One region of the Erwinia billingiae Eb661 genome, then DNA from elsewhere that is predicted to be linked to it. Evidence: predicted binding sites of a transcription regulator. Region 1 holds the regulator's gene; the other holds the start of a gene.
What was found. The regulator PurR, encoded in region 1, represses purine synthesis genes. The targets are predictions, from matches to a motif close to CANGCAAACGTTTGCNTG.

Region 1 (4,808 bases):
CTTCTCCATCACCCTGTGTGATTGAAACCTGAGAAATAGAATAGACAATTTCTACAGGATTTGAGAACACGCACGGATAAACCGTACGCCTGATATCCGGCGTTACAGAGGATTGTTAAGAATAGTGCCTGCAGAGTTGCGCAACGAATGCCGCGCGAGATAACACCTTGACCACCCTGTCAGGACTCAAAAAATTGCGACGAACTTGTTATTTTGTGTTGCCTGAAATGAGTATATGCTCACGCCAGGCAATATTCAATTGTTTATTGTTAGGGTGCTAACCAATTGGAATCAAGCTGTTAGCGACCGCTGTGCGCGTCCGCCAGAGCGAGCTTTTCCGCCTTCGCCCGTTGTAAAATATAGCCGATTCCTGCCAGAACAACAGTCGAGATCATCACCAGCGAGGTGGTGAACAGCGAAGTGCTGATAAATGTGGAAACAATCAGACTGGCGATGCAGCACAAACCCAGTTGCAGCGTGTTCTGCAGGGCAGCGGCTTTACCACTCGATTGCGGGAAAGGTAAGAGGGCATTCGACACGACAATCGGATAAATCGCACCGTTTGCTAACGCCATACCGCAGAACGGCAGCAATAACGCCACCATAGACGGATCTTCAATCTGCGCGGCGATAAAAAAAGCCACAATGCTGAGTGAATAGATTGCCAGTAACCAGGGCAGCAGGGAGCGGCCTTCAGTGTGTTTCAGCAACGTTCGGCAGCCGAATCCGCCAATCAAAAAGGCCAGCGTCTGAGGCACGTAGCTCAGCCCAATGTCACCGGGAGACATGCCAAGATCGCCGAGAATGAAGGGCGAACCGGTCAGCCAGGCGAAGAAGCTGGCTGAACAGGCGGCATAAATCAGCACGTTACCACTGTAAACCGGCGATTTTAACAGGCTGAAAAAGCCCATTTTCTTCACGCCATCCACCACCGGCTTCTTCACCGTTGGGGCGAGGAACAAGGTGGAAATCAGCAGCACCACTGCGACCAGCAACAGCGCGACAAAAATGGCGCGCCAGCTGAAATGGTTGAGTAACCAGGCGCCCAGTAACGGCGCGAGCGCAGGCGAGAGTGCCACTAACGGCATGATGGAGGCGAATACGCGATTTGCCTGGCTGGCGGAATAGCGGTCGACGACCAGTGCCTGCCAGCTGACTGCAGCAGCACAAATCCCCACCGCTTGCACAAAGCGCAACGCCAGCAGGGCCGCAGCAGAATCTACCCACCACATCGCGCCACAACTGACGGCGAACAGACTCAGACCCATCAACAGCACAGGCTTACGGCCAATACGATCCGACAACGGACCCCAAAACAGCTGGGCGATGGCAAAACCCGCCAGGAACAGGCTGAGGCTGGCGCTGATGATCCCGGCATCGGTTTGCAGGTCTTGTTGCATGGCACCAAAGGCAGGCAGGTACATATCGGTAGCGAGGAAACCTGCCACGCTTAACAGCGCCAGGTAAACAATAAATCCTTTCGAAGGCATTCTTTTGCTCTTTATTTGTGATGAACGAAACGCCGCAGAGTGTAATCGCGTGCCATACAGCTTGTGAAACGGTAATATTTGCAGGTTGCGTTCAAAAATATTGCAGGCAGATTATGTGGTCAGAACATTCCCTTGAAGTGGTTGATGCAGTTGCCCGCAGCGGCAGTTTTACCGCTGCCGCCGCAGAGCTCCATCGCGTACCCTCAGCCATCAGTTATACCGTGCGGCAGCTGGAAGAATGGCTTGCCGTGCCGTTGTTTGAGCGTCGCCACCGTGATGTGGTGCTGACCGATGCGGGACGAGTATTTATCCAGGAGGGCCGCAGTGTCATCAAAAAAATGCTCGCCACCCGACGGCAGTGCCAGCAGGTCGCTAACGGCTGGCGAGGGCAAATTAATATCGCCGTCGATCGCATCGTTAAATCTCAGCGAACCCGACAGCTGGTAGTCGACTTTTATCGGCACTTTCCGGATATGGAACTGCATCTGTCAGCAGAAGTTTTTAACGGCGTCTGGGATGCGTTGGCCGACGGGCGGGTGGATGTGGCCATCGGCGCGACACAGGCTATCCCGGTAGGTGGCCGCTTCGCCTTCCGCAATATGGGCGCGCTCAACTGGCGCTGTGTGGTTGCCGCGGATCATCCGCTGGCACGTCAGCACGCAGAAACCAGTGAAGAGGCCATTGGCGAATGGCCTTCACTGGTGCTGGAAGATACCTCAAGAGCCTTGCCGAAACGCACCACATGGACGCTGGATAATCAGCGGCGGCTGGTGGTGCCAGACTGGGAAAGCGCATTTGACTGCCTGCTGGCGGGCTTATGCGTGGGGATGGTACCGGGCCATCTGGCGCAACCGCTGCTGCAAAAAGGCGCTTTGCATGAATTGACGCTGGAAGGCGGATTTCCGGACAGTCCGTGCTGCGTGAGCTGGTCTGAGCAGCAGGCTTCACCGGCGCTGAGCTGGTTGCTGGATTATCTGGGTGACAGTGACACGCTGAACAGTGAATGGCTGAAGGAAGAGCCCTGAGCCAATTGGGTGTGCTGAGGGAGAATTCGCCCTCAGCACTGAGCGGGACTAGCGGCGGTAATCCAGGAAGGGACCATCGGCAACCGAACGGCGTTCGATCAACGTAGGATGTACTTCAATCGTCTGCGGTTCTTCACGCTTGCTGGTGATACGATCTAACAGCATATCGAAGGCGGTTTCGCCCAGCTGTTCTTTTGGCTGGTGAACCGTGGTCAGGGCCGGTGTGAAGTAACGGGCGTTGCGTACGTTATCGTACCCGATTACCGATATATCCTGCGGAACGCGCAGGCCCATCTCATCAGCCGCACAAATTGCGCCCATCGCCATCACATCGCCACCGCAGAACACCGCCGTTGGACGCTGCTTCTGCGAGAGGATTTGCTGCATCGCCTGGTGACCTGATTCAGGTTCGAAATTGCCCTGAACCAGCCACTCGTCACGCAAGGTAATCCCCGCTTCAGACAATGCTTTCATAAATCCGGCAAGACGGCCACCGCCGGTGTTGCGCTCCATCTGACCCGGGATGACACCAATATCTCGATGCCCACGGTCGATCAGATAACGGCCAGCCAGATAACCGCCTTCAAAGGCGTTGTCTTCTACCGTATCGGTAAAGTCACCGCGCGATTTGCCCCAGTCCATCACCACCATCGGAATATTGCGGTTATCTTCCAGCATGGTGATCAACTCGTCAGGGTATTCGGAACACATCACCAGCAGGCCATCCACGCGTTTCTGCGCCATCATCGACAGATAGGCCTGCTGCTTGGCAAGATCATTGTGGGCGTTACCGAGGATCAGCGTGTAGCCTTTGGCAAAACAGCGGTTTTCAATGGCTTCAATAATTTCGGCGAAATAGGGCGCCTCGCTCGAAGTAGCCAGCAGCCCGATGGTTTTGGTGTGATTCACCTTCAGACTACGGGCAACCGCGCTGGGTGAATAGTGGAGCGCCTTAATGGCGGCCCACACGGCTTCCCGCGTTTCTTCTGCAACGAAACGGGTCTTGTTGATGACGTGGGAGACGGTGGTGGTGGACACCCCGGCTTGCTTTGCCACATCTTTAATTGTTGCCATGAAATAACTACTCCTGCGCCTATCTTAACCGTTTGATAAGCCTGTTGTTAATCGTTTGCCTGGTGAGATCGAAAACCTGACGTCTGAAGTCGTTTTTTAGTTGCTGTCCGGAGTCGTCAGGAAGGAAAAAGCGCTGATTAAAGACCGCTAAACACCTTAAGGTGCGGGCCGTTGCGCAACAAAAAAAGAATTCTAACAAGGCTTGGCAGAGAAAACGAGATTTTTACCGTCAAGTATGGGAAAATTGATGGCATCATAAACTGTAGGGCTATTTAGGATTAAAAATGGATACCGATCTGAAGTTCTCTTTACTGACCACGGTTTGCGCACTGTTGATGATTATGGCGTTTAGCTTCACCGCGATTATGCATTAAGTGCAAACAGGGCCGGTCTGACGATCGGCTCTGAGTATTTCCGCTATCGAATGGTTTTTGGCGTCATCATCCGGCGGGCACCAATATAGTGGCGCTGCCAGTAATCATCTGCCAGAGCGCTGACCTGAATATCCTTGCCAGTACGTGGCGACTGAATAAACTTCCCACCACCCAGATACACGCCAACATGATCTGCCGTCTCGCGCCCGTTAATGCGGAAGAAGACTAAATCGCCTTTCTCCAGCTCATCACGCTTTATCGAAGCCGCATCATGCAGGTGATACATCTCATTCGCCGTGCGCGGGATTTTAAACTTCACTAAATCCTTGTAGGCATACCACACCAGGCCGCTGCAATCGAAGCCGGTTTTAGGCGACGTTCCGCCCCATTGGTAAGGTTTACCCAGCTGGCCCATCAGTTTGGTCATCGCGGTTTCACGGGCTTTTTGATAGCGGGCGCGGTGAGCTTTACTTAACTTTAATGGCGCAGAAACAGAGTCTGACGTCAGCTCTTCAGCAGTATCGACAACCTTGCCACGATGGCGGCCATAGCGTTTATTTCCGGCGTTTAAGGTGGTTTTCTTTTTGTATTTGCTGGAGTGCAACGGGGCAGTCTGAACAGAGGCGGTTTGCAGCGAAGGTTTCTTTTTAAGCTTCAACTTTTGTACTGAGGTTAAGCGAGATTTTTTGCTGGTGGATTCTTTAACTTTTTTGGTGCTGTTGGCTTTAACCGGTCGGCGTTTACGTCGCTCATCCTCTCGGGCAGGCGTGCCGCTATCTGCCTTATGATGATTTGCATTAATAGGGGCATGTGGCGATGCGTGCGCCATATTGAAAAACAGCTGG
Region 2 (4,808 bases), 640 kb from region 1:
TGCGCTTTGCCAACTCCCTGTTTGCTTCAAACTGGGATAACCGCACTATCGATCACGTGCAGATTACCGTGTCGGAAGAAGTGGGTATCGAAGGCCGTTGGGGTTACTTCGACAAAGCCGGCCAGATGCGCGACATGATCCAGAACCACCTGCTGCAGGTTCTGACCATGATTGCCATGTCACCGCCTGCGGATCTCTCTGCAGACCGTATCCGCGATGAGAAAGTGAAAGTCCTGCGTTCACTGCGTCGCATCGACCATACCAACGTGCGCGATAAAACCGTGCGTGGTCAGTACACCTCTGGTTTTGTGCAGGGCAAAAAAGTGCCTGGCTATCTGGAAGAAGAAGATGCCAACAAATCCAGCAGCACCGAAACCTTCGTTTCTATCCGCGTGGATATCGACGACTGGCGCTGGGCGGGCGTTCCGTTCTACCTGCGTACCGGTAAGCGCCTGCCGGTGAAATGTTCTGAAGTGGTGGTGTACTTTAAGAACCCGGCACTGAACCTGTTCAAAGATTCCTGGCAGGAGCTGCCGCAGAATAAACTGACCATTCGTCTGCAGCCGGATGAAGGTGTGGATATTCAGATTCTGAACAAAGTCCCGGGTCTGGATCACAAACACAACCTGCAAACCACCAAGCTGGATCTGAGCTTCTCTGAGACCTTCAACCAGTCTCACCTGGCAGATGCTTACGAGCGCCTGTTGCTGGAGACCATGCGCGGTATTCAGGCGCTGTTTGTCCGCCGTGATGAAGTGGAAGAAGCCTGGAAGTGGGTCGACTCCATCATGGAAGCCTGGGCTGGCGATAACGAAGCGCCTAAGCCTTATCAGGCAGGAACCTGGGGACCGGTTGCCTCTGTGGCGATGATCACCCGCGATGGCCGTTCCTGGAACGATATCGGCTAATAGCCCATGACTGCCTGCTCTCAAGCCCCGTCTCTGCTACGGGGCTTTTTTTTGCGCAGGCGTGGGCAAAAAGCGACGTAGAGAAAATGAACCGTAGTTTTAAAAATCCGCGATAGCGCATGGACGCAGGGAAGGGCAATCCTGTATGGTAGAGGCTGTATTCCTGTCCTGACGCCACGCGCGTCGCTTTGGAGAAGCAGAAAGATGACTAACTGGAAGACCAGCGCCGAGCAAATCCTGACCACTGGCCCTGTGGTGCCGGTAATTGTGGTAAACAAACTTGAGCACGCGGTGCCAATGGCGAAAGCGCTGGTGGCGGGCGGAGTGAAAGTATTAGAAGTCACGCTGAGAACACCCTGCGCGATGGATGCCCTGAAAGCGATGATCCGCGAAGTGCCGGAAGCCATTGTGGGTGCGGGCACGGTACTTAACGTCCAGCAGCTGAAAGAAGTGACCGATGCCGGTGCGCAGTTTGTTATCAGTCCTGGCGTGACCGAATCGCTGTTACGCGCAGCGGTTGATGGCCCGGTGCCGTTAATTCCTGGCATCAGCACGGTGTCGGAACTGATGACCGGTCTGGATTATGGCCTGCGTGAATTTAAATTCTTCCCGGCTGAAGCCAACGGTGGCGTGAAGGCGCTGCAGGCGATTGGCGGCCCGTTCCCTCAGGTGCGTTTCTGCCCGACGGGCGGCATTTCGCCGGCCAACTACCGTGACTATCTGGCGCTGAAAAGCGTGCTCTGTATTGGTGGTTCCTGGCTGGTTCCGGCTGATGCGCTGGAAGCAGGGGATTACGATCGTATCACCCAGTTGGCCAAAGAAGCGGTAGCTGGCGCGCGATAAGACGTTGGATCAGGCATAAAACAAAAGGGATGGCACAGGCCATCCCTTTTTTGTCGGCACGAAAGCGCGTTTATCCGCTGACTTTCACACCGGCTGCACAGGTAATCGCGCGCTGTACCGCATCATCGATGTTCTCGCCCGTGGCCAGCGCCACGCCGAGACGGCGCTTACCCCGAACTTCCGGTTTGCCGAACAGACGCACCTGCAGACCGGCGCCCAGCACGCCACCCAGATTGGCAAACTGCACGTTATCGCTATCCAGTTCTGGCAGGATCACCGCAGATGCGGCGGCGCCATACTGACGAATGCCGCCAATCGGCAGATCGAGGAAGGCACGCACGTGCAGGGCAAATTCGGACAGGTCCTGAGAGATCAGCGTCACCATGCCGGTGTCATGTGGGCGAGGGGAAACTTCACTGAACACCACCTCATCACCACAGACAAACAGCTCAACACCAAACAGGCCGTGGCCGCCCAGCGCCTTAACCACTTCTTCGGCAATCTGCTCAGCACGTTGTAGCGCGAGGGCGCTCATCTGCTGCGGCTGCCAGGATTCACGGTAGTCGCCATCTTCCTGACGGTGACCAATCGGCGCGCAGAAGTGAATGCCGTCTACCGCGCTGATGGTCAGCAGGGTGATTTCGAAATCAAACTTCACCACACCTTCAACGATTACCCGGCCAGCACCCGCACGTCCGCCTTGCTGCGCGTATTCCCAGGCCGCATCCAACTGTGACGCTTCGCGGATAAAGCTCTGGCCTTTACCTGACGAGCTCATCACCGGCTTCACGATGCACGGGAAGCCGATTTCGTCAGCCGCCTGATTAAACGCCTGCTGGCTGTCGGCAAAGCGGTAGGTGGAGGTGGGCAACGCCAGCTCTTCTGCCGCCAGGCGACGGATCCCTTCGCGGTTCATGGTCAGGCGGGCAGCGCGGGCGGTTGGCACCACGTGTTGACCCTGTTTTTCCAGCTCAATCAGCATATCGGTGGCGATGGCTTCAATTTCCGGCACGATGTAATCCGGGCGCTCGAGCGCCACCAGCGCTTTCAACGCTTCACCATCCAGCATGTTGATGACGTGGCTGCGGTGCGCCACGTGCATTGCGGGTGCATCGGCATAACGATCGACGGCAATCACTTCAACGCCAAGACGCTGGCATTCCAGCGCCACTTCTTTGCCCAGTTCACCTGAACCTAACAGCATTACGCGGGTTGCGGCAGGGCGCAGCGCGGTACCAAGAGTGGTCATAATCTCTACCTGATTGGATGGAAAAAACGCGCGCAGTATAAACGAAAACGATTGCGCGTACATCCGCTTTCCAGGGTTGAGCGAAAAAGAGACGTCTGATATACTGTATAAAAATACAGTTAACTGAGGTGTGGATTATGGCTGTTGAAATCAAATATGTTGTCGTCAGAAAAGGTGAGGAAAAGATGACATTCGCCAGTAAGAAAGAAGCCGACGCGTACGATAAAATGCTCGATATGGCAGAAGCCTTTTCTGACTGGTTGAGCGTGGCGCCTCTGGACATGGAAGAACCACAGCGTGAAGCGCTGGGCATGTTCCTGGCGGAGAATAAAGACGCCGTGCAGCATATTCTGCGCACCAGCAAGATGCCTGAGACGAGCGAGACCGCCGCCGTTGGCAATGATGCTGAACCGAACGTTGAACAAGACAGCGCTGAAGCTGCAGCAGATCAACCGACTGAAGAGTCCGGTGCGGAAGAGCCGGAAGCCTCAACGGGCAAAGCGGCCAAAGCAAAGTCGGCTGCACGAACCGTTAAAGCGGCCTGATCCTTTTACTTCATCACAGCCTGTGGCGCGCAGGGTATTTTTCCCTGACGCGCCAGAAACCTCGCCTTAATTCTTCCCTGTTAGTGATTTCCTTCACCGGCTACCGTTAACGATCGCCGCCGGATAACACCTTTTTCAACGACTGCAGCGCTTTGCTGGCCACCTCTGCCGGCGGCAGTTGATGATAACGATCGCTGAACACTTCCAGTCCTATCGGGCCTGAATAGCCTTGCTGATGCAGATAGTCAGCCAGGGATGAAAGCGGGAAATTTCCTTCGGCTGGCAATAAACGCTGATGGCGTGCCACATCCACCAGATGATCGTGGCTGGGAAGGGTAACCAGGTCGGACAGCTGGACCAGGAAGATCTTATCCATCGGAATCCCCGCCAGATCGTCCACCGTGCGGTTCAGCACGAAAATGTGAAACGCATCCACCACCAATCCCAGATTGGGTTCATTGACCTTTTGCACCAGCTGCCATGCCGCCGCCGTATTGTTGATATGCGTGCTCCAGGCCATGGCCTCAAAGGCCACGCGCAGGCCACGTTTGCCTGCCTGGCGGGCCAGCCAGCGGATATCTTCCTCTTCACGATCTGCAATGCAGCCCTGATGGGTAGATGCAGGCGTCAGCAAGGTTGTTGCGCCCAGTTCAACGGCGGTATCCAGCATCTGCAGAGCTTCCTGGCGTTTACTCTCTCGCTGACCGTCTGGCGCGCCGTCAAAATCCAGCAGCACCTGGTAATCCGTCAGGGCCAGGCGGTGGTTATCCAGTAATTTGGCCACATCACTGGCATCGCCGCTGGCTGCCTCCACGTCCTGACGCCAGAGCTCAACCTGATCAAACCCGGCCTGGCTGGCAGCCTTCAACTTCTCTTCTGTGCTGCCGCCAAGCAGAACCGTATTGATAAACAGCGGATTATTATTGAATCTCATGATGATTTTTCCCTTACGCCAGTGCTTTAAAAAAACAAATCCAGTCGGTTCAGCCGCCGCTTTTGGCGAGGCAATATGAACCAGAAGGTTCGACTGGTGGGCTAAGTATAGCTGACGGCTTAGCGTCTACTGGCCGTGAAGGTTTTCCAGGCTTTTCCTGCTTTGACGCTTCTTGACGCAAGTCGCTCTATGCTGGTTGTTTTCCGCTGAAGAAGGAAAGGCAATGAGTAACTGGCTGCAACAGATTCAAACGGTACTGGGAGGCAGTAAAGACGGCAAAGGCGGCGGTGAAGGCCTTAGTAAAATGCTGGCACCGGGCGCGCTTGGCG

Region 2: a site for PurR is predicted at 3,041-3,058, ahead of purT (formate-dependent phosphoribosylglycinamide formyltransferase). Genes of this name have one in related genera too.

The regions. Positions count from the first base shown of each region.
Region 1 is NC_014306.1:2,166,316-2,171,123, forward strand. Features, by position in the region: gene punC (purine nucleoside transporter PunC) at 300-1,490, opposite strand; gene punR (DNA-binding transcriptional activator PunR) at 1,604-2,515, shown strand; gene purR (HTH-type transcriptional repressor PurR) at 2,564-3,589, opposite strand; gene cydH (cytochrome bd-I oxidase subunit CydH) at 3,874-3,963, shown strand; gene EBC_RS11410 (C40 family peptidase) at 4,007-4,808, opposite strand, start outside.
Region 2 is NC_014306.1:2,804,536-2,809,343, reverse strand. Features, by position in the region: gene zwf (glucose-6-phosphate dehydrogenase) at 1-908, shown strand, start outside; gene EBC_RS14220 (bifunctional 4-hydroxy-2-oxoglutarate aldolase/2-dehydro-3-deoxy-phosphogluconate aldolase) at 1,113-1,751, shown strand; gene purT (formate-dependent phosphoribosylglycinamide formyltransferase) at 1,822-3,000, opposite strand; gene EBC_RS14210 (YebG family protein) at 3,138-3,545, shown strand; gene EBC_RS14205 (sugar phosphate isomerase/epimerase family protein) at 3,652-4,479, opposite strand; gene EBC_RS14200 (tellurite resistance TerB family protein) at 4,703-4,808, shown strand, end outside.